DNA from 3 places in the Tumebacillus lipolyticus genome. Region 1 is predicted to be linked to each of the others. Evidence: predicted binding sites of a transcription regulator. Region 1 holds the regulator's gene; each other region holds the start of a gene.
The links. Region 1 encodes LexA, which represses DNA repair genes until DNA is damaged. Its sites were predicted from a motif close to CGAACATATGTTCG; they were not measured.

Region 2: ACFSOY_RS11470 (WYL domain-containing protein) is a predicted target of LexA. The motif match lies at 4,006-4,019, and genes of this name have one in related genera.
Region 3: pcrA (DNA helicase PcrA) is a predicted target of LexA. The motif match lies at 2,461-2,474, and genes of this name have one in related genera.

What each region holds. Positions count from the first base shown of each region.
Region 1 covers NZ_JBHUIO010000002.1:341,123-349,009, reverse strand. Annotated here, with positions in the region: gene ACFSOY_RS01005 (RNA polymerase sigma factor) at 1-203, shown strand, start outside; gene ACFSOY_RS01000 (hypothetical protein) at 200-1,051, shown strand; gene ACFSOY_RS00995 (ATP-binding cassette domain-containing protein) at 1,054-1,767, shown strand; gene ACFSOY_RS00990 (methionine gamma-lyase family protein) at 1,803-3,068, shown strand; gene ACFSOY_RS00985 (MerR family transcriptional regulator) at 3,251-3,676, shown strand; gene glnA (type I glutamate--ammonia ligase) at 3,732-5,066, shown strand; gene lexA (transcriptional repressor LexA) at 5,111-5,734, opposite strand; gene fabG (3-oxoacyl-ACP reductase FabG) at 5,956-6,696, shown strand; gene clpP (ATP-dependent Clp endopeptidase proteolytic subunit ClpP) at 6,901-7,482, shown strand.
Region 2 covers NZ_JBHUIO010000005.1:1,359,140-1,367,026, reverse strand. Annotated here, with positions in the region: gene ACFSOY_RS11495 (hypothetical protein) at 1-138, shown strand, start outside; gene ACFSOY_RS11490 (putative Se/S carrier protein) at 144-401, shown strand; gene ACFSOY_RS11485 (mechanosensitive ion channel family protein) at 476-1,372, shown strand; gene ACFSOY_RS11480 (DUF951 domain-containing protein) at 1,394-1,597, shown strand; gene ACFSOY_RS11475 (molybdopterin-containing oxidoreductase family protein) at 1,599-3,614, shown strand; gene ACFSOY_RS11470 (WYL domain-containing protein) at 4,071-4,301, shown strand; gene ACFSOY_RS11465 (hypothetical protein) at 4,523-5,035, shown strand; gene ACFSOY_RS11460 (DUF3892 domain-containing protein) at 5,162-5,425, shown strand; gene ychF (redox-regulated ATPase YchF) at 5,566-6,666, shown strand; gene rpsF (30S ribosomal protein S6) at 6,690-6,974, shown strand; gene ACFSOY_RS11445 (single-stranded DNA-binding protein) at 6,995-7,666, shown strand.
Region 3 covers NZ_JBHUIO010000005.1:460,380-468,266, forward strand. Annotated here, with positions in the region: gene ACFSOY_RS07545 (bifunctional 3,4-dihydroxy-2-butanone-4-phosphate synthase/GTP cyclohydrolase II) at 1-140, opposite strand, end outside; gene pcrA (DNA helicase PcrA) at 163-2,400, opposite strand; gene ACFSOY_RS07555 (AAA family ATPase) at 2,540-3,682, opposite strand; gene rseP (RIP metalloprotease RseP) at 3,872-4,909, shown strand; tRNA gene ACFSOY_RS07565 (tRNA-Pro) at 5,049-5,125, shown strand; tRNA gene ACFSOY_RS07570 (tRNA-Pro) at 5,152-5,228, shown strand; tRNA gene ACFSOY_RS07575 (tRNA-Pro) at 5,253-5,329, shown strand; gene ACFSOY_RS07580 (helix-turn-helix domain-containing protein) at 5,591-6,184, opposite strand; gene ACFSOY_RS07585 (AAA family ATPase) at 6,233-7,887, opposite strand, start outside.

The DNA.
Region 1 (7,887 bases):
TGATCGATGCGTTGAATCAACTGCCGATCATGTATCGCACCGTTTTGTACCTGCGCTTCTATCAAGATTTGAAGTATAGCGAGATTGCCTCAGTCGTCGATTTACCGATCAATACGATCAAGACGCAAGTCGGCCGTGGGTTAAAAAAATTGGAGTGCATCTTGCGAGAAGAGGACATACGAGCGGAGGTGGGTAGAAGGTGAAGGATCAAAATCCGTTTTTTGAGCTTGAAGAGGAAGAGGTTTTGGAGGAAGAACTAGAAGAGTTAGAGCGCAGTTGGAGCGGACGCATGGAAAGATTCACGATTCCGGTGCCGACTTTGGAGCAGAGCTTACAGCTTATTTCTAGCGTAAAAGCAAGTGTAGCTCCGCAACAGACAGCATTGCGGGCTGAACTAGAAGCCTATCATCGGGAGCGACTGACACTGCGCAAGTTGTGCAACCTCTTCCTTGCTCAGTGGAACGTATATGGAGGTCGCAGCTGGCTGTTGACAGCGTTGCTGATGGCTCTTTCAACAGTCGGCACCATCACATACCTGCCGCTTGAGCCTCCAATCTTCGTGCTGATCAAATGGGTAAGTTTAACAACATTGATCATGATTCTTTCGGTCTCCTATGCTTTTTGGCCAAAAAATGAGGGAATGGAAATCTTGGAAAAGTTGAGCGCTTACACCCTGATGCAACAATTGAGTGCTCGCTTTGTACTCGTGGTCGGATTTCATATGATCGTTTCTGTACCATTGGCATCGCTGATCGGTTCAGAAAGCGCATCAATCGGTGGACTTTTGTTGTCATGGTCGATTCCAATGCTATTTTTCGGTGTCACCTGTTTCGTCATTGCCACTTTGTTGTCTACAAAAGCTGCGATCGGCTGTTGTCTCTTGGTATGGTCGATTGAGGTGCTGTTTCATGAACATTTAAAAGTCTTCGACCTGTTCTCAGCACCTGGTGATCTGTATTTTCTTGAATCCAGATGGGTAGCATTCGGGATCATCTTGCTGTTGCTCAGTCTCTTTTACAACAAAAAGCGATGGGTGGGAACGAGCGTTTGAACATGCGGATTCTGGTAAAGAGCGTTGGGTACAGCATCGGATCGATGACGATCTTAGATCAGATTCAACATACCTTTACGACGGGGGTCACTTTTGTGATCGGCCGCAATGGAGCTGGCAAAAGCTCGTTGCTCAAATTGCTGACCACAGTGATCCCGCCGAGTTGCGGGGAGATTCTGTTCACTCAGTCGAGCATACAACCACAGTTGGGAAGGCATCGGAAAGTTTTATCAATCGAAGAGGTGCGCAGATTGATCGGCTATTTGCCTCAAGAGTTCACCGGCTATCCGCAAATGACGGTTGAACAATTCATAAAAAATACGGCAATCCATAAAGGTATCCCCCCTTCGCGGGTGAGAAGTCGAGTCGAAGAGATGATCACAGGCACTCGCTTGCATTCTCTGCGCAAGAAAAAACTCCGCCATCTATCCGGGGGTGAATTGCAAAAGGTCGGACTTATTCAAGCGGTGATTCACGACCCTCCGATCTGCATCTTGGATGAGCCGTTCGAACATCTAGACCTAGAAGAGATGCTCTACTTTCGCCATCTGCTGCAACGGTTGTCGCAACATTCGGTCGTGATCATCAGCACACACCAGATTGAACAGATCGATCTACTGGGGACAGCCGATGTGATGGTGATCGAAAGTGGTGCGTTGAGAGCGAGTGGAACCGTTCAGTCGCTAGGAGATCTGCACCGATTTTTTATGGTATAGTGAAAAGGACGTTTTAGAGATGGGAGAGACGTGCTTTGTCCTTGTTGCAACTCTTACAAAATCCGACTTGGCTTCAGCTCACCGCCAAGATTGAAAAGAAGATTTCCGAACAGTTTGCTCTGATCGACGATACGGTCGTCTACAACCAAGCGAAGATGCTCCAAGCGTTTCAAGAGGAGCGGGTGAGCGATTTTCATTTTGCCTCTTCGACCGGGTACGGCCATAACGACGCAGGTCGAGAAGTGCTTGAGCGCGTCTATGCGAAAGCGTTCGGAGCAGAATCTGCATTGGTTCGCCCACACATCGTCTCGGGAACGCATGCGATCGCGCTGGCGCTCTATGGTGTTTTGCGCCCAGGCGATGAGTTGCTCTACCTGACAGGCAAGCCGTATGACACGTTGGAAGAGGTGATCGGCGTCCGCGGAGAGTCGGGGGAGGGGTCGTTGAAAGAGTATGGTATCTCCTTCGACTCGGTGCCGCTAAAAGGCGATCAGGTCGACTACGAACTCGCTGCAAAGCGGATCAAACCGAACACGAAGATGATCGGCATTCAGCGCTCGGCGGGCTACTCGTGGCGCTCCTCCTTTTCGGTCGAGCAGATCGGGGAGATGGTGCGCTTCGTCAAAGGGATCAAGCCGGATGTGATCGTCTTCGTCGACAATTGCTACGGCGAATTTACGGAGCGGCGTGAACCGACAGAAGTGGGCGTAGACCTGATCGTCGGTTCGCTGATTAAAAATCCTGGCGGCGGCTTGGCGCACAGCGGTGGGTATGTAGCTGGACGCGCCGATCTGGTGCACCGCGCTGCCTGCCGTCTGACGGCGCCTGGCATCGGAGCGGAGCAGGGCGCGATGCTCGGAACCAACCGCACGATGTTCCAGGGGTTCTTTTTGGCACCCAACGTGGTCGGGGAAGCGGTGAAAGGTGCCGTCTTTGCTGCTGCGCTATTCGAAGAGCTCGGATTGGTCACACATCCAGCCTCCACAGCGCCGCGCACAGACATCATCCAAGCGGTTCAGCTCGGCACGCGGGAGAGGTTGATCTCGTTTTGCCAATCGATCCAAGCGGCAGCCCCGGTCGATTCGCATGTCAAGCCGGAACCGTGGGCGATGCCCGGCTACGCGGATGAGGTGATCATGGCGGCAGGAGCGTTCATTCAGGGCTCGTCGATCGAACTGTCTGCCGATGGACCGATTCGCGAGCCGTACATCGGCTATCTGCAGGGCGGTCTGACCTATGCGCATGCGAAAGTGGCTGTGCTTTCTGCAGTTGCAGCGCTGAAAGAGAAAGGACTGCTGTAACAGTTGTCATACGGAACATCAGAAAAGACCATGTTAAAAGTGACGTCAGTCGCTTTGAGTATGGTCTTTTGCTGTTGGCCGGTGAGCCAGAAAAAAATCTATGTCAGATTTCCTTACATGCGTTGACACCTATCCTTGACACGGCATATAATATGGCTATCACAGGAGAGGCGTTGATGTGAATGAACGATGAACTCAGACGCAATCTCGCCCTTTTTCCGATTGGCATCGTCCAGAAGCTAACCGATCTCACTGCCCGGCAAATTCGCTACTATGAGCAACATAACTTGGTACAGCCGGCGCGCACAGAAGGAAATCAACGATTGTTTTCCTTTAATGACGTGGAACGCTTGCTCGAAGTCAAGCGGCTGATCGACCAAGGGCTGAATATTGCAGGGATCAAGACGGTGCTTGGGCCTGCCAAGACCGCTTCAAGCCTCCTGCCTGATACAAAGAAAGAACAGGCGGAGAGAGTGGCTCAAGATGCGAAACGCGATCTGACCGATCGCGAGCTTCGCGAAAGGTTGAAACAGGAAATGCTGCGTCGTCCGGGCATGCAGGGGCACAACCCGTTTAATGCTGGCGATCTGTCGCGGTTTTTCCACTAAAACAATATAGAGCATTCATTCCTATGAGGGTGGAGCCTAAGGAGGAGAACCAGAAATGAACTACAGCACAGAAGACATCAAACGCATGGCGAAAGAAGAGAACGTGCGGTATATCCGCCTGCAATTCACCGATCTGCTTGGCGTCATCAAGAATGTAGAGATTCCGGTGTCTCAGCTTGACAAAGCGCTGGACAACAAGATGATGTTTGACGGTTCCTCCATCGATGGCTTCGTTCGCATCGAAGAGTCCGATATGTACCTGTATCCGGACCTGAACACCTGGTTGATCTTCCCGTGGGAGACAGAGAAAGGCTACAAGGTAGCCCGCCTGATCTGCGACATCTACATGCCGGACGGCACCCCGTTCCCAGGCGACCCGCGCTCCACCTTGAAGCGCGCGCTGGAAGAGGCAAAAGCGATGGGCTTCGACACGATGAACGTAGGTCCGGAACCGGAGTTTTTCCTGTTCAAGCTTGACGAGCAAGGAAACATCACGACTGAGGTGAACGACCAAGGCGGATACTTTGACCTCGCACCGGTCGACCTCGGTGAAAACTGCCGCCGTGAGATCGTGCTGACGCTGGAAGAGATGGGCTTTGAGATCGAAGCTTCTCACCATGAAGTCGCTGTTGGCCAACATGAGATCGACTTCAAATACACAGATGCTGTCACCGCAGCAGATAACATCATGACCTTCAAGCTGGTGGTGAAAACGATCGCTCGCAAGCACGGCCTGCACGCGACGTTCATGCCGAAGCCGATCTTTGGCATCAGCGGCTCGGGCATGCACTGCCACCTGTCCCTGTTCAACGGCAAAGTGAACACGTTCTTCGACGACAAGGATGAGCTGGGCTTGTCTCAGACGGCAAAACATTTCCTGGCTGGCGTGCTGTTGCATGCTCGCGGCTTTACTGCGATCACCAACCCGACGGTCAACTCGTTCAAACGTCTGGTTCCTGGCTATGAAGCGCCTTGCTACATCGCATGGTCTGCGAAAAACCGTTCGCCGCTCGTTCGCATTCCGGCATCGCGCGGTCTTTCCACCCGCATCGAGGTGCGCAACCCAGATCCGGCGTGCAACCCGTACCTCGCGTTGGCTGCGATGCTGCAATCAGGTCTGGATGGCATCCGCCGCGAACTGCAGCTGACAGACCCAGTGAACCGCAATATCTACGTGATGAACGAAGAAGAGCGTCTCGAAGCTGGCATTCACTCCTTGCCTTCCTCGCTGAAAGAGGCGATCGATGAGCTGTTGGCTGACGAGGTGATCGTCAAAGCGCTCGGCGAGCACGTGATCGCGAACTTTGTGGAAGCGAAGCAAATCGAGTGGGATATGTTCCGCACGACCGTTCACGAATGGGAGCGCACGCAGTACCTGACCACATACTAAACAGCAAAAGCCCCGTCCGATGGACGGGGCTTTTTATCGTTCAATCACATGATCTCTCTGAAAACGCCGATCACTTTGCCGAGGATGGAAACGTTTGCATAGCGCATCGCTTCCATGGTCGGATTCTCCGGTTGCAGGCGGATATGATCAGCTTCTCGATAAAACCGCTTGACGGTCGCTTCGTCATCTTCGGTCATCGCTACGACGATCTCGCCGTTCAGGGCGGTCGCCTGTTGGCGGACGATCACGAGATCGCCATCATAGATGCCCGCATCGATCATCGACTCTCCGACAACGTTTAGCAGGAAGACGTTGTTGTCACCGACAAAACGGGTCGGCAGCGGGAAATAATCCTCGACATTTTCGATCGCGGTGATCGGCGTGCCTGCGGTCACGCGGCCGACGATCGGCGCCATCACAGTCGAATATTCAAAGCGAGAGTCGGTCGACTGATCCAAGTCGAGCACTTCGATCGCTCGTGGCTTGGTCGGGTCGCGGCGAATCAGCCCCTTCTGTTCCAAGCGTGCCAGATGGCCGTGCACGGTAGAACTGGAAGCGAGACCGACCGCTTCGCCAATCTCGCGAACGGACGGTGGGTACCCTTTGTCTTTTACTTCTCTCTTGATGAACTCCATGATCTCTTGCTGACGCTTCGATAGCTTTATCATGTCAAATACACTCCTCGACTACAGGGTATGAGTAGGTTATCAGAATGAGAAAATATGTTCGCAGATTGATTGTTGAAAGAATTATACCACAGGTTGGTAATAGATACAAACGTAAGTTCTTATTTTCTCAATGCTGGCGAGCGTTCGGACAGTTTCCGCGCATGTGAGAAGGTCGTGCTATAATCAAAGCATCAACATATAAATGCAAGGGGGAGTGGCAGATGCGGTTAGCCGATAAGACTGCGATCATCACCGGCGGGGCAAACGGGATCGGAAAAGAGACGGCGCTGCTGTTCGCCAAAAACGGTGCGAAGCTGATCATTGCCGACTTTGATGAGCACAGCGGAACCTCGACAGTCGAAGAGGTTCGAGCGCTCGGTGCACAGGCGCATTTTGTAAAAGCGGACGTATCGGCTGCAGACGATGTGAACCAGCTCGTTACGCGCACAGTCGAAGCTTTCGGCCGCGTCGACATTCTGGTGAACAACGCGGGCATCACGCGCGATGGTTGGCTGGTCAAGATGGAACAAGCACAGTGGGAACGGGTGATCGGGATCAACCTGACCGGCGTCTTTCTCTGCACGCAAGCGGTGGCAGGGGTGATGATCGCCCAAGGGGAAGGCGTGATTCTAAACGCGGCGTCTGTCGTCGCTCTGTACGGGAACGTCGGCCAGACCAACTATGCGGCGACGAAAGCGGGCGTGATCGGGATGACCAAAACGTGGGCGAAAGAGCTCGGGCCAAAAGGTGTGCGGGTCAACGCGGTCGCCCCGGGATTTGTTGCGACGGCGATGACCGAAAAGGTGCCGGAAAAGGTCTTGCAGCTGATGAAGGAGCAGACGCCGTTGCGCAGGCTCGGTCAACCGCGAGATATTGCCAACGCCTATCTGTTTTTGGCATCAGATGAGGCGAGCTTCATCAATGGTGCGGTGCTGTCTGTCGATGGAGGCTTGAGCTTCTGAACGGATCGATCGGCACAGCAGTCTCATTTTGACAAAGATTGAAGAACGTACTACTATATTTTTACGATGCGCAAAGTATTGCAAAAGCGCGAGGTGAACAGGGAAATGCGACGGGGCAACCTGTCAGGTCGTTTTTCCAGATAAATGGTTGTGCTGCAAAGCCTTGCTACATAGTTTCGCGCATCGACAGGGAGGTACATACTGATGAATCTAGTTCCGTACGTCGTGGAACAAACCAGCATGGGAGAGCGTTCCTATGACATCTACTCACGGATGTTAAAAGATCGCATCATCTTCTTAGGTACCGAGATTAACGATAACGTGGCCAACTCGATTATCGCACAGTTGCTGTTCCTCGCGGCTGATGATCCGGACAAAGACATTCATCTCTACATCAATACACCGGGCGGTTCGACGTCTGCCGGCATGGCGATCTATGACACGATGCAATACATCAAACCTGATGTATCGACGATCTGCCTCGGCATGGCAGCCTCGATGGGAGCTGTCTTGCTGGCAGCAGGCGCAGATGGCAAGCGGATCGCACTGCCGAACGCAGAGATCATGATCCACCAGCCGCTCGGTGGAGCACAGGGGCAAGCGTCCGACATGGAGATTCAAATGGAACGCATGCTGCGCACGAAAAAGCTGTTGACCACCGTCCTTGCTGAGCGCTCCGGCAAGCCATATGACAAAGTGGCGTCCGACATGGATCGCGACTACTGGCTGTCAGCCCAGGAAGCGCAAGAGTACGGCTTGATCGACAAGGTGATCGAGAAGCTGTAAGGCACCACACCGACCACCGTGAGCGGATCCACCGCTTGCGGTGGTCTTTTCGTCTTCCTGAGGAGCGAGGTTCGGGCAAGGCAGGAAGCTGATCTTGCGGTGAGATTGTGCTACACTCAAAGTGAGGTGAGAACAAAATGATCATCGATGTGAGCGACGTTGCGGTGGAGCGGATGAAGGAAATGCTGGCCGAAAAGGATGGCGAGCAGTTGGGCGTGCGCATCTATGTGTTGCCGGGCTGAGGCGGTCCTACCTATAAATTGGCTCTGGATGAGCCAACACACAGAGATACGCAAGTGATGGAGTCGGGCATTTTGTTCCTGTTTGGCGCGAAGACGGCGACACTCGTACAGGATCTTGTGATCGATTATGAGGAGAGCGAAGGATTTTCGATCTACGATGAAA
Region 2 (7,887 bases), on a different contig from region 1:
GGCATCGGGCTTACGCTCTCCACCTATCTGGTCAGCCTGTTCGGTTTGATCTGTTGGCTACAAGGCATGCAGTGGCTCGATGAAGGTCTGATGGAGTCACTCTTTGTTCACGCCTTGTATCGGTTTATTTTTTGGTAGAGGAGATGGAGGAAGTGGCCTTCGAATATTGGCTGGTAGCGTTCGACTCCACGCATCATGCGCTGCGAGCAGAAGCGGAGTTGGAAGGTGCAGGTTTGGATATCGACATTCGTCCGACCCCGAAGTCGGTGACAGCCGGATGTGCGCTTTCGATCGATTTTTTCCCGCAAGACTTTCAGCGCGTACAAGAGGTACTGACCGAGAAAGAAATTGTGATTCGAGGATACTTTAAGCCGCTCGATGATCGATATGAGTCAATCTGATCTCCTATCCCAAACGCACCGCGATTTGAGCAAGGATCAGGAAGACAACAAGGGATTTCACGCAGGAGGATAAGATGGACAAGATCAAATTAGCGATTACCGAGTTGCTCGATAAGCTGGGGACTTCCGACTTTTGGATCGGATTGGGATGGATTGTGTTCAAGATCGTCCTGATTCTGGTCGCAGCAAAAGTCCTGATGAATTTTGGACGGATCATGATTGAGCGAGTGCTGTCCCACCGGACGATGCGCATGGACGAACGGCGTGGAAAGACGATCATCGCACTGCTGATAAACATTTTGCGGTACGTGGTATACTTCTTAGCTGTGCTGACCGTTTTGTCCAACATCGGGGTGAATGTGACGACGCTGGTGGCAGGTGCAGGCGTGGCCGGTCTGGCGATCGGGTTTGGCGCCCAGAGCTTGGTGAAAGATGTGATCACAGGCTTCTTTATCATCTTTGAAGACCAGTTTGGCGTCGGTGATAATGTGATGGTCAACACCAATTTGCAAATCCGCGGGAATGTGGAAGAGGTGGGCCTCAGAATCACAAAAGTGCGCGCCTACACGGGCGAGATCCACATCATCCCCAATTCGCAGATCATGCAGGTAACCAACTACTCGAAGACGAATTCTTTGGCAGTTGTCGATATATCGGTCGCTTTTGAAGAAGATTTACAGCGTGTGTATGAAGTGCTCAAAGCGGTTGGCGTTCAGGTACAGCTGGAGAATGAAAATGTTGTCGGTGAGCCGCAGGTGCTCGGCGTGCAGACGTTCGGTCCATCGAATGCGGTGGTGCGGATGACGCTCGACTGCAAGCCGATGGAGCATTATGGTGTCGGTCGCATCTTGCGGCACGAGATCATGAAAGCATTTATCAAAGAAGGCATTGAGATTCCTTATCCAAAGCAAGTTGCATTGTTTCCAGGACAAGCAGAAGTGGATGAGAAGAAAGCGGCAGCAGGAAACTGATCGGTTGAGGAGAGAGGCGCGATGGAGGCGAAACAGTTTGAGCTGGGGGATGTTGTACAGATGAAGAAAGGCCATCCCTGTGGTGCAAATGAGTGGGAAGTGATTCGCATGGGCATGGACATACGCATGAAATGTGTCAATTGTGGGCGATCTGTCATGATTCCCCGGCGCGACTTTGAACGGAATCTGCGCAAAGTGTTGCGGAGGAAAGGGAGCGACTCCTAAGATGGCGGTGAAGACGATTCGCACCGCCTGCCCGCTCGATTGTTGGGATTGCTGTGGCATGATCGCTCATGTGGAAGATGGCAAGCTGATCAAGGTGGAGGGAGATCCGGATCATCCGATCACGCTTGGCTCACTCTGCATCAAAGGTCGGAAGCTGGTCGATCGTCTCTATCATCCAGAGCGGGTGTTGACGCCGCTGAAAAAGGTGGAGGGCGCCTGGCAGGCTGTCTCTTGGGAACAGGCGTTGCGAGAGATTGCTGAGCAGATGCGGCAGGCGCGTCAGGAGTTCGGCCCGACTGCGGTGATGCATCATTATGATTACGGATCGTCCGGGTTGTTGAAAAACTTGGAGGCGCGCTTTTTTAACCTGTTTGGCGGGTTTACCGATACGATCGGCTCGATCTGTTGGGGAGCAGGATTAGAAGCGCAAAAATATGATTTTGGCTTCGGCAAGAGCCATGATCCGTACGATCTGGCAGACCATACGGATACGATCGTCGTCTGGGGGCGCAACGTATCGGTGACGAACATGCACATGATGCCCTTTTTAAAAACGGCGATGAATCGTGGGGCAGAGCTGGTGATCATCGATCCGCTGATGACCGACTTGAGCAGCAAGGCGGTGCGGCAGCTTCAACCGCGACCGGGGACGGATGGGGCGCTGGCGCTGGGCATGGCCTGCCATCTGGTTCAGACGGGGCTGGTCGATCGACAGTTCGTAGCGGAGCATGCGGTCGGTTTCCCTGCGTTCGAAGAGTATGTGCAGACCTGGACGGTGGAGATGGCTGCCGAAGTGACAGATGTGCCAGCTGAAGACATTCGCTGGCTGGCGGAGCGCTATGGATCGGGGCGGGCGGTCGCGACGCTCTTAGGCCTTGGGCTGCAGCGCTACGCGAACGGAGGCAACACGATTCGACTGATCGATGCGCTGACGGCGATGAGCGGTCAGGTCGGTCGTTCAGGCGGCGGGGTTCACTATGCCAATCAGGTGCATCGCTTCGACTATCAGGCGATGATGAAACCGGAGGCGCGAAGCGAGTATCGGGCGTTCACCAAGATCACGCAGGCGGATGAGGTCTTGCAGGCGCAACAGACGGATCATCCCGTTCGCGTGCTGTTCGTCACGCGTTCCAATCCTGTTGCCCAGCTGCCAGAGACGGGGAAGACGCTAGAGGCGTACGAGTCGATCCCATGCAAAGTGGTGGTCGACATGTTCATGCATGACACCGGGGAGATCGCCGATTACTTTTTGCCCTGCACGACCGTGTTTGAGGAAGAGGACATCATGTATTCCTCGATGTGGCACTCCTACCTCGCCTATGTCAACCGCGTGGTTGAGCCGCAAGGGGAGACGAGACCAGACTGGATGGTCTTTCAGGGATTGGCGGAAGAGCTGGGCTTTGGCGAGCAGTTCGGACATGATCTGCACACGTGGATGAACGAGGCGATGGCGCCGCTTGCGGAAGCGGGTATCACCCGTGAGCTCTTACAGGAAAAAAGCGTGCTACAGGCCCACCAGGAGCCTGTGGCGTGGTCCGATTATCGCTTCGGAACCCCATCTGGCAAGTATGAGTTTTCCTCTGCGCTGGCAGAAGCGGAGGGCGCCTCTGCCATTCCGATCTATGAGGAGCCGGTGGAAAGTCCGCGCCGGGATCGAGAGCGGGCCAAGCTTTATCCGTATCACCTGCTGACGATCCATCCGCGGCGTTCGTTGAATTCGCAGCATTATCATGTGTTGAAGATGCCAGAGCGCCCGATCGTGGAAATCTCCTCGTTGGTGGCGCAACAGGTCGGGGTGCAGGATGGTGATCTGGTGCGGGTGTACAACGACCGCGGTGAAGTGCTCGGAAACGCAAAGATCGTCTCGGGGCAGCACAAGCGCACGGTCAAGATTGAAGAAGGCTGGTGGGGCAACAGAGGAACGGCGCTCAACCGATTGACTTCAAACCGCCGGAGCGACTTGGGCATCGGCTCGGCACAGTACGACTGTTTGGTACAAATTGAAAAAATGTCTTGAGCGTGATGACTCTTCTCCAGGAATGGGGAAGAGTCTTTTTATGTTGTCAAAATGTATGGGGAGGAAATGTTGGGGACTGCCAATGCATAGTTGATGGATCGAGCGCATCGAGTGGAGCATATATTTGGATATGGAACGTATGATCACAGTTGGGACGCAGTCATGTGCTTGAGTCTGGGCGGTCGATCGAAATGTTTCAGTTGATCATGTCTTGCTCCTCGACGGAGAGCCCCAATCTGAAATGGTTGTGTATCGGATTTGCGGGAGGCGATGGGTTGCATCTTGTGGGTTTCTATTGGCAATGGAATTCTTGGTTGTCTGGCTGAGCAGTTCTGGAAGGTTGAAAAAGGCTACAAAAACAGGAACGTTTGTTCTTATTTTTGTAGCTTAAAGAACGTGTGTTCGTATATAATGAGTATAGAGAACAAGTGATGGATAAGGAGTGGAGGTGGCGATATGACGATTCAAGGGAGAAAGGAAATCGAAATCGCTCATCGAGAGCATCGGCCTGTCTCACTGATCTATCTGGACAGCAAAGGGACGATTTCTCAACGTGTCGTGCAAGTGACTGGCGTGACAGAAGAGGGGATTCAGGCGTATTGCTATTTGCGCAAAAAGCCCCGCACATTCCGCGCTGACCAAATTCTCGCAGCCTCGCTTCAAGCTCGGAAAACCATCACAAGATAAAAGGGAGACTGTCGAAATCTTGATAGCTTTTGAAAGGTAGTAAAGGATTCCATCGTTATTCATCTGTGCTACAATATCTATATCAATTGTGAAATACCTCCTGATCTCAAATACGTGACCCTGACAAGGGTCAACCTTTTTCTCACTTTTGAGGAGGTATTCGAATGCGCACAGATCGAATTGGCAATTTGGAAAACCGGATGGACAGGCATGGAAACCGCATGGGCAATTTGGAAAATCGGATGGACAAGCATGGAAACCGCATGAGCAATTTGGAAAATCGGATGGACAAGCATGGAAACCGCATGAGCAATTTGGAAAATCGGATGGACAAGCTTGAAAAACGAGTTGAGGGTGTTGAGCGAATTTCATGTTTTGAGCATCATTTGCAGGATCACGACAAGCGATTCGAAAGTAGCGAACAGTACCTGAAAGGACAAGATGTAGGGATTGAACGCAACGACCAGCACTTGATAAGAGTAACCTCACCATTTGGACAAACTGGGCGACACCTCAATGAGGACAACAGGCACGAACAATTTATCAAGCGGTGGGATCGCATCGAGCAGACGCTCAGAGAAGGTTTTGATCGATTGGAAAGAATGATCTCCGATCTCATTCGAATGGTCGCTGACACAAATGCAAAATATGAGGAGGCGCTTCACGAAATAAAAAGTTTGCGTGACGAACAAGACCGCTTAAAAGAGCGCGTCAGTCATGCGGAGCGCCACTAGTTGTTTGTTTGGAAAAGGTGTGTGGAGATGCTCATCTGGAGAATATCGGATGAGCATCTCGACCTTAGAACGCTTGGATAATCGAATGAAGTTCTGCACATCCTGACGAAAAGGAGGGATGTGTCTATGGGTGAAAAGATCATCGCGGTGAACAAAGATCAGTACGGGAACATCGCAGAACTGATGACACATACAGGACGAGTGATCCCCATCGAACAGGCGATCCAGGAAGTGAGTGAAGGAAAGTTTGACTCGATCACCTCGTTAGATCGAGCTGGCAATTGGAGCATCGAAAGCAGTGCGGGTGATGGCCAGCCAGAGTCGGGGAACAACCTCGACATGCTCCCTGCGATCGGCGCTGAGGTGCAAGGGGGAGAAACCTTCCAATAAAAGTCGCCTTCCATCTCCATCATCCAGTTCTTTCGCAGTCGCGAGGGAACTTTTTTTCTTGTTCCACGTGAAACATTTAGCGGAAATCGGGATGAATTTGTTATAATAGGGGTTGGACTACTTTTGGAGGTGTAAGCCAGATGGCTTTGTCGGTAGGTATTGTAGGTTTGCCCAATGTTGGCAAATCGACCCTTTTTAATGCGATTACCAAAGCGGGTGCTGAAGCGGCAAACTACCCGTTTTGTACGATTGACCCGAACGTTGGTGTGGTCGAAGTACCAGACGAACGCTTGCAGAAATTGACAGAAATTGTCGTTCCTAATCGTGTGGTTCCGACCGCATTCGAATTTGTAGATATTGCAGGCCTTGTTGAAGGTGCTTCCCGTGGGGAAGGGCTCGGCAACAAGTTTCTCGGACATATTCGTGAAGTCAACGCGATCGCGCACGTGGTTCGGTGCTTCGAAGACGAGAACATCACGCATGTCGCAGGTGGCGTCAACCCGCTGTCTGACATCGAAACGATCAACTTAGAATTGATCTTTGCCGACATGGAATCGGTCAACAAGCGCCTGGATCGCACCCGGAAAGCGGCAAAAGCTGGAGACAAAAAGATTCAGGAAGAGGTCGCCGTGCTTGAGCGCGTTCGCGATGCGCTGGAAAATGGACATTCGGCTCGCTCCGTGGAGTTGAGTGAGGAAGATCACTTGCATCTTCGCGATCTCCATCTGCTGACGATCAAGCCAGTTCTGTATGTGGCAAACGTTGCCGAAGATGAAGTGGCCAACACAGAAGAAAACGAACTGGTGAAAAAGGTTCGTGCGTTTGCTGCGGAAGAAGGCGCCGAAGTGGTCGTCATCTCGGCGAAAGTCGAATCGGAGATCGCTGAGCTGGAAGGGGAAGATAAGCTGATGTTCCTCGAAGAGCTTGGCTTGCAGGAGTCAGGTCTTGACCGTCTGATCCGTTCGGCGTACAAACTGCTCGGCCTGATCACCTACTTTACAGCAGGTGTTCAAGAGGTTCGCGCCTGGACGATCGATCGCGGTACGAAGGCGCCTGGAGCGGCTGGCGTGATTCATACCGACTTCGAAAAAGGATTTATCCGTGCGGAGACGGTCGCCTATGATGATCTCGTGCATTACGGGTCGATGCAAGCGGCAAAAGAGGCAGGAAAAGTCCGTCTGGAAGGGAAAGAGTACGTTGTAAACGATGGCGATGTTATGCATTTCCGTTTCAACGTGTGATCAACAAAGCGAGGTGAGCAACGATGCGGCAGTATGAGACGATGTACGTTTTGCTCCCCGATTTGGATCAAGAGGAAACCAACAAGCTGGTGACCAAGTTTCAGCGCGTCGTGACAGAAAACGGCGGTGAAATCATTCAGTTGCAAGAGATCGGCAAACGTCGACTCGCCTATGAGATTGCAGGCGTTAGAGAAGGATATTACGTGCTCATGACCTATCAAGGGAGCACGATGATTGCGAAAGAACTTGAGCGGATGTTTGCGATCAGCGATGGTGTGCTGCGCGATCTGATCATCCGCATCGGGTAATACCAAGGGAGGGAAATCTCATGTTGAACCGCATCATCTTGATCGGTCGTCTGACGGCCGATCCGGAACTGCGCTACACGCCGTCCGGTACTGCTGTTGCACAATTCACGCTGGCAGTCGATCGCAACCGTGCGAACCAAAACGGCGAGCGCGAAACAGACTTTATCAACATCGTCGTTTGGCAAAAGCTTGGCGAGCTCTGCGCACAATATTTGCGCAAAGGGCGCTTGGCTGCAGTCGAAGGTCGCTTGCAAATCCGCTCCTATGAGAACAAGGAAGGGCAAAAGGTCCGCGTCGCAGAAGTGGTCGCTGACAACGTGCGCTTCTTGGAGCGTGCAGAGCAGGGCGAGTCGATGAACCAAGGCGGTTTCGGAGGTAACCAAGGGGGCTACGGAGGTGGCAACCAGGGCGGTTACGGAGGCAACCAAGGTGGTTTTGGCGGCGGCAATCAAGGCGGCTATGGAGGCAACCAAGGTGGTTTTGGTGGAGGCAACCAGGGCGGCTATGGCGGTGGGAATCAAGGTGGAGGCAATCAAGGTGGCGGCTTCGGCGGAGGCAACCAAGGCGGTTTTGGCGGAGGTAATCAGGGGGGCTACGGAGGTGGCAACCAAGGTGGCGGACGCCGAGATGATGACCCGTTCTCCGATGATGGCAAGCCGATCGACATTTCGGATGATGATCTGCCGTTCTAGGGGATAAGTCCCAAAATAGTGTGTAATCTGCGAAGAACCCTTGTCTATCAAGGGTTCTTTCTTTTTGTCCGTGTGTAGTTGGATGAGTAGTAAGTGGCAGGGGGGAGCGTGATTCTAAACGAGTACGGGTCGAAGAAAGGAAAAACGCTTTCTACAGTCAATCGCTACCTTGCCACGACCTCGTCATTATAACGACATTTTGAAGTCTTAGGAGGATACAC
Region 3 (7,887 bases), on a different contig from region 1:
TTGATCACCTCCGGGGTGGCATGCTCGGTGAGCGCGACAAAATCCCCCTCGTTTTCGCGGTCTTCATCGTCGACAACGATGATCACCTTTCCTTGGCGCAGATCGTCAAGAGCCTCTTCTATGCTGTGAAAGTTTGCCATCTGGCTTCTCTCCCTCCTGAATCTAATCCTCTACTTTTATGATCGGGGCAAAGCGGGCCAGCAGTTTTTTCATGCCGATCGCCAAGTCTTCAAACTGAATGTACAGCTCAAGACTGTCGCCTTCCCCTTCTGATTTCACAATCTCGCCCAACCCCCACTTGCGGTGGGAGACCCATTCGCCGATTTCCCACGTCTCGCTCAGGTCGGCGCCAAATCCGCTGGGGACTCGGGCGCCGTTTTGCAGGCCGGGGATGTCGCTCCTCACCCGATCCTGCTGAGGCGTGCGGCGCTGCATGCCGACCTCTTCGATCAGGCTTGGCGTGATCTCCCGGATGAAGCGGGAGGGGGGATTGGCTTTAAGTTGTCCATACATCATACGCGAGCCGGCGAAAGAGAGGAACAGCTTCTCCTCTGCTCGGGTGATGCCGACATACATCAGGCGGCGCTCCTCTTCCACATCGCGCTCATCCCCTGTCGTCATCGTCCGATTGCTCGGGAAGATGCCCTCTTCCAAGCCGACGAGAAAGACGACGGGAAACTCCAGCCCTTTTGCCGCATGCAGCGTCATCAGCTTGATCGACTCCGGCCCTTCCTCCCCGTCAGACTGCTCGCTGTCGGCGATCAGCGCCACATCGGAGAGAAACTCGATCAGGCGGCTCTCTTCTGTCAGCTCGTGCTTGTTGTCAAACTCGGCGGTGACAGACAAGAACTCATCCAAGTTCTCCAGGCGCGCGTCCGCTTCCAGCGTCTTCTCCAGCTCCAGCTCCCTGCGATAGCCGGTCAGCTTCAACACCTCTTCGGTCAGCTCGGTCAGCGAGAGATATCTCGCTTGGGTGGCCAAGTTGCGAATGAGCAGGACAAACTCGCGGATCGCCGTCAGCGCTTTGCCGCGGATGCCGACGCTCTCGATCTCCATCAGCGTTTGGAACGCCGAGAGCTCATGCGCAGCCGCATAGTCGAGAATCTTGCCGACCGTCGTGTCGCCGATGCCGCGCTTGGGCACGTTGATCACCCGCACCAGCGACAGATCGTCGTTCATGTTGGCGACCAGGCGCAGATAGGCGAGGATGTCTTTGATCTCTTTGCGCTCATAGAACTTGATGCCGCCAAAGATCGTGTAGGGGACGGTCGATTTGAGCAGCGCTTCCTCGATCACGCGCGACTGGGCGTTGGTCCGGTAGAGCACGGCGATGTCGGAGTGCTTGCCCCCAGCCTTCAGATGTTCGAGCGACTGCTGGATGACGAACTGCGCTTCCGAATGCTCATCATACCCTTTGTACAGCCTGAGCTGCTCCCCTTCCGGCTTGGTCGACCAGAGGTTCTTCTCCTTGCGCTCCGCATTGTTGGCGATCACCTGGTTCGCCGCTTGGAGGATGCGCCCGGTGGAGCGATAGTTCTGCTCCAGCTTGATGATCGTCGTCTCCGGATAGTCTTTCTCAAAGTTGAGAATGTTGGTGATATCAGCCCCCCGCCAGGCGTAGATCGACTGGTCAGAATCACCGACGACGCAGAGGTTGCGCTTTTTGCTGGCCAGCTGTTGCACCAGCTTGTACTGCGCTTTGTTCGTGTCCTGGTACTCGTCGACGTGCAGGTAGTGGAGGCGGTTCTGATACAGCGACAGCACCTCTTCATGATGTTCGAACAGGTAGACCGTCTTCATGATCAGATCGTCAAAGTCGAGCGCGTTGTTCGACTTCAATTTCTTTTGATAGGCCGCATAGACGTCTGCTGCCGTCTTGCCGTACACATCGCCATCGCGGACGGTCGAGGCGAATCGCTCCGGCGTCAGCAGATCGTTCTTCGCATTGGAGATCGCAGCCAGCATGCCGCGCGGATCAAACTTTTTCGGATCGAGATTGAGCTCCTTCAAACACTGCTTGACTGCGGTCAGCTGGTCGCTTCCGTCCAAGATGGTGAACGAATTGGTGTACCCGAGCTTATCCGCATCGCGGCGCAGGACGCGCACGCACATCGAGTGAAAGGTGGAGATCCAGATGTCGTGCGCCGTCGGCCCGACGATGTTCTCCACGCGCTCCTTCATCTCGCGCGCCGCCTTGTTGGTAAAGGTGATCGCCAAGATCTGCCACGGTGCGACGCGACGCTCCAAGATCAGGTAGGCGATCCGCCGAGTCAGGACGCTCGTCTTGCCAGAGCCTGCGCCCGCGACGATCAGCAGCGGGCCCTCCTGATGCAACACCGCTTCTCTCTGCTGCGGATTGAGCCCTTGCAGCATCTGCTCTCCGCTCTGTATCGAAAACATGTGCAACACCTCATGTCATATATCGGTCGGTAGGTTTGACTCTACTGATGATAAGTATAGCAAACATAGGTTCTCCTGACCAAATACAATAAAAACAGACGCAGCGAAAAAAAACTAGGAGCTGCGTCTCATTCCAAAACTATTTTCCTCGCGAATCGGCCAGCCGCACCATCATCAGCTCCGCCGCATATCGACCGGTCCTTCTGTAGAATTTTCGAATCTGGGAGAGCTCCACATGTTCGATGTCGCGGGGCATCAGCATGTGAAATTGAATCAAGGTCGCCACTTCCAGCGCGAAATCGTGCGGATAGCCAAAGCGCGTCAGGATGCGAAACGACAGCTGCGCGCCTAAGTTTTCATGATCGTAAAAATGTCCGTCGAGGTCGGTCCGAATGTGCGAGCTCAGAATCTGCTCCCCATCGACGAGATAAAAATCGCCCGGGTCGCGCCCTTCGCGAATGTCTGCCCCGTTCTCGATGATCACTTCGTCTCGCGCCTTGTACCTGCCAAACGGCGTCTGCACCTTGCCGGTGAACTGTTTGATCCCCGGATACGCTTTGCCGATGTCGTGCAAAAGCATCGTCCAGACCATCTTCAGCGAAGTGCCAGCCACCGTCTCCGTCGCTTTGAGAATGTGTTCGTAGATCGTGAAGCGGTGATGCGGGTTGTGCTGGTCGATCGGGATGGCCCGATGCAGTTCGGGCAACCACCCTTCCAGGCGACCGTCCGCTTCCAGCTCTCTGATCAGTTGCACCGGCTGCCCGAGCAGACGATCCTCCTGCTCGCGGAAAAAGGCGGCCGCCGCCCCGTTGACCCGCTCTGGCGTGCGCACCTCGACCCGATCGAAGCTCTCGGCGAGCGTGGGAATCTGTAGCAGACGCTCACAGCGTCGCAGTTCCTGGTCGGGGCGAGCCGATTCGCCGCGCTCGCGACGCGTTTGCTCCGCTCCGATCGCCTGCTCCAGCGGGACGTTCAGATAGATCGCCTCGGTGCGATAGCCGTGCTTCTTCGCCAGCTCCAAGTAGGGTCGTCTGTATTTCGGGCTGCGGTGTTTCGCTTGGAGCACGATGCTCCGTCCGCTCTTGAGCGCTTGCTCTAGGCGCTCCAAAGTCGATGAAATCGCGCTTTCGCCTCCCGCCTTCACATTTGATCGCGCACCGCTTCGTTCGCCGTTCTCCTCATCGGCGTCGATCAGAATCTGCTCCCCGCCCTCGATCAGTTGTTGTGCAAGCTGCGATTTACCGCTGGCGGGGATTCCGACCAGCACCGTGAGCAAAGACATGGAACGCTCCCTCCTTTTTTCCTAGCATGCGCTGTTCTTGAAAAGTACACACATTCTCCGCGATCTCCTACAGTTAGTAAGTCTGATGTTATGTTATAATGGGGGAATATTCGGCCTATCCGGCTCATAAGTATGTTCGGATGCAACTGCCAGCATATTATAGAGAATGAATGGGAGTGATGACTCGAAATGAACATCGTGATGGCCCTACTCGCACTTGGATTCTTGATCTTCATCCACGAATTGGGGCATTTCTGGGCTGCACGTGCCACCGGCGTCCGCGTCGATGAGTTTGCTGTCGGATTCGGTCCGTCGATCATCAAGCACCAGCGAAACGGTGTCCTCTATCGATTGAACTGGATTCCGCTCGGCGGGTACGTGAAGATGTATGGAGAGGACAACCCAGAGGCGGCAGCCGCACCTGATAATTTTAACAATCGCCCTGTCGGCGCGCGAATCCTCGTCATCGTCGCAGGCGTGATCATGAACATCGTGGGCGCTTTTCTCATCTTGGCCTTGTTGTTCAATCTATATGGCGCCCCGACATCAGAACTGTTCATCAGCAACGTTCAACCTGACAGACCGGGAGCGGTTGCCGGACTTCAGGCTGGCGATCAGATCAAGTGGGTCGAAGGGGCGGAGCTCAAGTCGCCCGTCGATTTTAACACCGCGGTGCAAAACCATTCTGACAAGCCGCTCTCGATCGGCGTGTTGCGCGATGGCGCGCGCGTCGACCTGACCGTCACACCACAGATGAACGTTGAGGAAAACAGACCGATGATCGGAGTCGGACTTCAGCAGAAGACAAGCTTTGTCAAGCCGGGCAACTTTGTTGACAACACGGCGTATGCGTTCAAGAACACCGGCGAGCTGACCGCGATGACGTTCGACGGATTTAAAAAGCTGGTGACCGGCGCGGTCTCGTTCAAGGAGATCGGCGGGCCTGTGGAGATCATTCGCATCACCGGCCAAGCTTCTGATAACGGCGTTCCGCACTACATGTATATCGTCGCTCTGCTGTCGGTCAACCTGGCCGTTTTGAACATCTTGCCCTTCCCAGCTCTCGACGGTGGGCGGCTGGTGTTCCTGCTGATCGAATGGGTGCGCCGCGGCAAGCGGATTCCGGTGGAGCGAGAAGCGAGCATCAACTTTATCGGCATTCTCTTCCTGTTGACCCTGATGGTCGTCGTCACCTTTAAAGATGTCTTTCACATCTTCTCGAAATGAGTGCGCATCCCCTCTTCGGAGGGGATTTTTTTGTGATCAAATGTCTAACAAAAAAAACATTGACTCTGCAATCAGCTCTATGGTATTCTATTACTCGTTGACGGGTGAGCGATAGCGCTCAATCTGGCAAATGAACGATCGGAATGTAGCGCAGCTTGGTAGCGCGCACGCTTCGGGAGCGTGAGGTCCAGGGTTCGAATCCCTGCATTCCGACCATTTTTATTTCTTCCCATCAGATCGATCGGAATGTAGCGCAGCTTGGTAGCGCGCACGCTTCGGGAGCGTGAGGTCCAGGGTTCGAATCCCTGCATTCCGACCATTTTTTTCTTCCGATCAGATCGATCGGAATGTAGCGCAGCTTGGTAGCGCGCTCGCCTTGGGAGCGAGAGGTCCAGGGTTCGAATCCCTGCATTCCGACCACACAAAGTGTCCTGATAGGATCTGTGTATCCTATCAGGACACTTTTCTTTTTCTGCTCAAAATCGTACACATCAGGTGGTCTGACCCGGGGAGTAGCTTAACGCTACTCCTTTTCGCGTTTCAATCTAAATTCATTTTTCCAAAAGGAAAACGGCAGCTTGAAATCGTTCTTTCAAAACCGCCGTCATTGATATTGATGCAGTACAAGTTTCTACCCAAACTGCGGTTTTTTATTTGCGGCAGAGGCAGTAAGGAGGTCGATCACAAAGTAAATGGGCATTTCTGTAAGCCGTGCTTCGTACAGTACAAATACAGATTTCCTCCGCCCCGCAACATCGGCAAACGAAATGCAGCACTTTGTTCCGGGTACAAGCGGTTCAGCAGCACACGGTCGTCATGTACATAGGCAGCAAAAACGATGTAATGATCTCTTCTCATTTCATGATTCAATGTGACATAGTAGTCTGTATCGATTTCCTCCACCGACACCTCATGCCCTTCCGTTTGCGGAATCGGTGTCAGTGGGTGCAGTCGGCGTCCACAGCAAGAAATCGTTGCCTTTCCCGTGCTCGTAAGAATATTGCTACAGGTAGAGCATACGTAAAACTTCATTCTGTCGATCTTGCCCACATCTGGCCGGTTTGGGCTTAGTTCTCCTTGCAGCAACTTGAGAAGATCCGCGCCGAGCACTGTGGAAAGTTCCTCCCAAAGTGTAACATCCGGGCATCCCAAGCCGCACTCCCATTTTGAAACGGTCTTATTGCTGATGTTGAGCCGATCTGCAACCTGTTGTTGGGTCATGCCCTTTTCTTTTCGCAGTTGCAAAATCAACCGTCCAACTTTTGAACAATCCATCATATCCCTCCTTTTCTGCCGAACATAGCCGAACATCATAGAAAAAGTTTATAGGTACTTGGCGATCATTTGCACCAACCGAGCCGGAAGTTGCCCTAAATCGGTAATATCGATAAACCTGTCCTGACCGTAAATCTCGCAGATGGTCTCTTTATCCTGCCCGATCGCAGCCGCCAGAAAGAGAATCCCTTGGCGGCTGTAATCACGGATGACCTGTTTCATATCGTCCATCGCAGCACTGCCGGTATAATCTGGCATCGCCTTGGGCTGCCCATCGCTAAGGCTGATCAGCAGCTTCGTCATTTGGGGCGCTTTTGCCAACTTTTCGGCTAAAATCCGCAGAGCCATTCCGTCTCGGTTGTTGCTGATGCTTTGAATGGCCATCAGTGCGTATTTATCGTTCAGCCCCCGCTCCTCCCAGTCGATATAGGAGTACAGAGACATTTTTTCCTTTGGGGAGCGGTCGGCCGTATCTCCGTAAATCAGAACTGGGATGCCGCAACTCTCGCAGAACTCATAGACGGCAACAGCAGCCTGTTTCGCCGCCTCCAGTCGCCCAAAAGCGTTCATCGACGCCGATTGGTCAATGCGCAGGGCAACCGCCAATGATGGTTCTTCCGTGGGTGGTTGTTTTTTGGAAAAATGGCGATAATCCGGGGATGCCACTTTTTCAGCATGAAACCTTGTGCCATACACACGATTTGGGGAAAATTCCAGCGAAACCTCATGCTCCAACAGCGGTTCGGTTTTTCGTGTCAGTTCCCGGATGACCGGCATAAGAGTGGAAACAATCTGCTGGTATTCCTCCCGGTGAGCCGGAGTGGCTTCCGGGCGATGGACGATCATGCCCACCTTTTCATGAGCAGAGCCTTTGACTGCCTCCCGCGCCTGCTGGTTTAAGTGCTTGCGAAAGGTCCTCTTTTCTTCTTCCAGCTTGGCCTGATCTTCCGGCTGCAGATCATGATACATAGGCGTCCCATCTTCGCCGGTGTCCTTGCTCTGTGTTGCTGTGGTGGTTTCTGACGACCTGGTGGAATGCCCTTCACTGTCAGGAGACTTCCTCAGAGCAACTGCCAGCGGGGTATTTGTATCAGGTGTGGAAAGCTCCGTTTCAAAAGTCCCGTCCGCCCGAAGTTCCAACACGTCTCCGTCGCTTTCGCCGCCACGATGGCGAGCGACATCCTCCAAAGCTGCCAGCAGCTCCTGCTGGGACAACGCTTGCTCTAACAGGATGATTTCAGCCGGGTCGGTCGTGATTTTGTAGATGACTTTGTGATAGAGAGATTCGATCGTATCCGCTCCCTGTAAAACTGCGTCTACCCAAAAGAAATAGGAACGCATACCGGCTACACCTTTGATGGCGTTTGCTTTGGCAGTTTGATCGAGCAAAACGATCGTCTGAGCAAAGGTGCGCAGTACATCAAGATCATGACAACCTGTCTTTGCCGCAGCCCGTTCGATCATGACTTCGACAGGGGGCAAATCCATCTTTTCTGTGTGCTGTACCCGATCGCGCAGTGCCTCGTTCAGAGGACGGCACCCGTTGTATCCCCGGTTGGTGGTGATGATGGCGATAAAATCCGGGTGCCGATGAACAATGCGGGTGGGTAGATTGATGCTGCCATCCGGTTCCAGCGCCGAATTAAGCGCCATCAGCACCGCCGCATCCCGGATGACGGTTGGCTCTTGAATTTCCAGCAGCC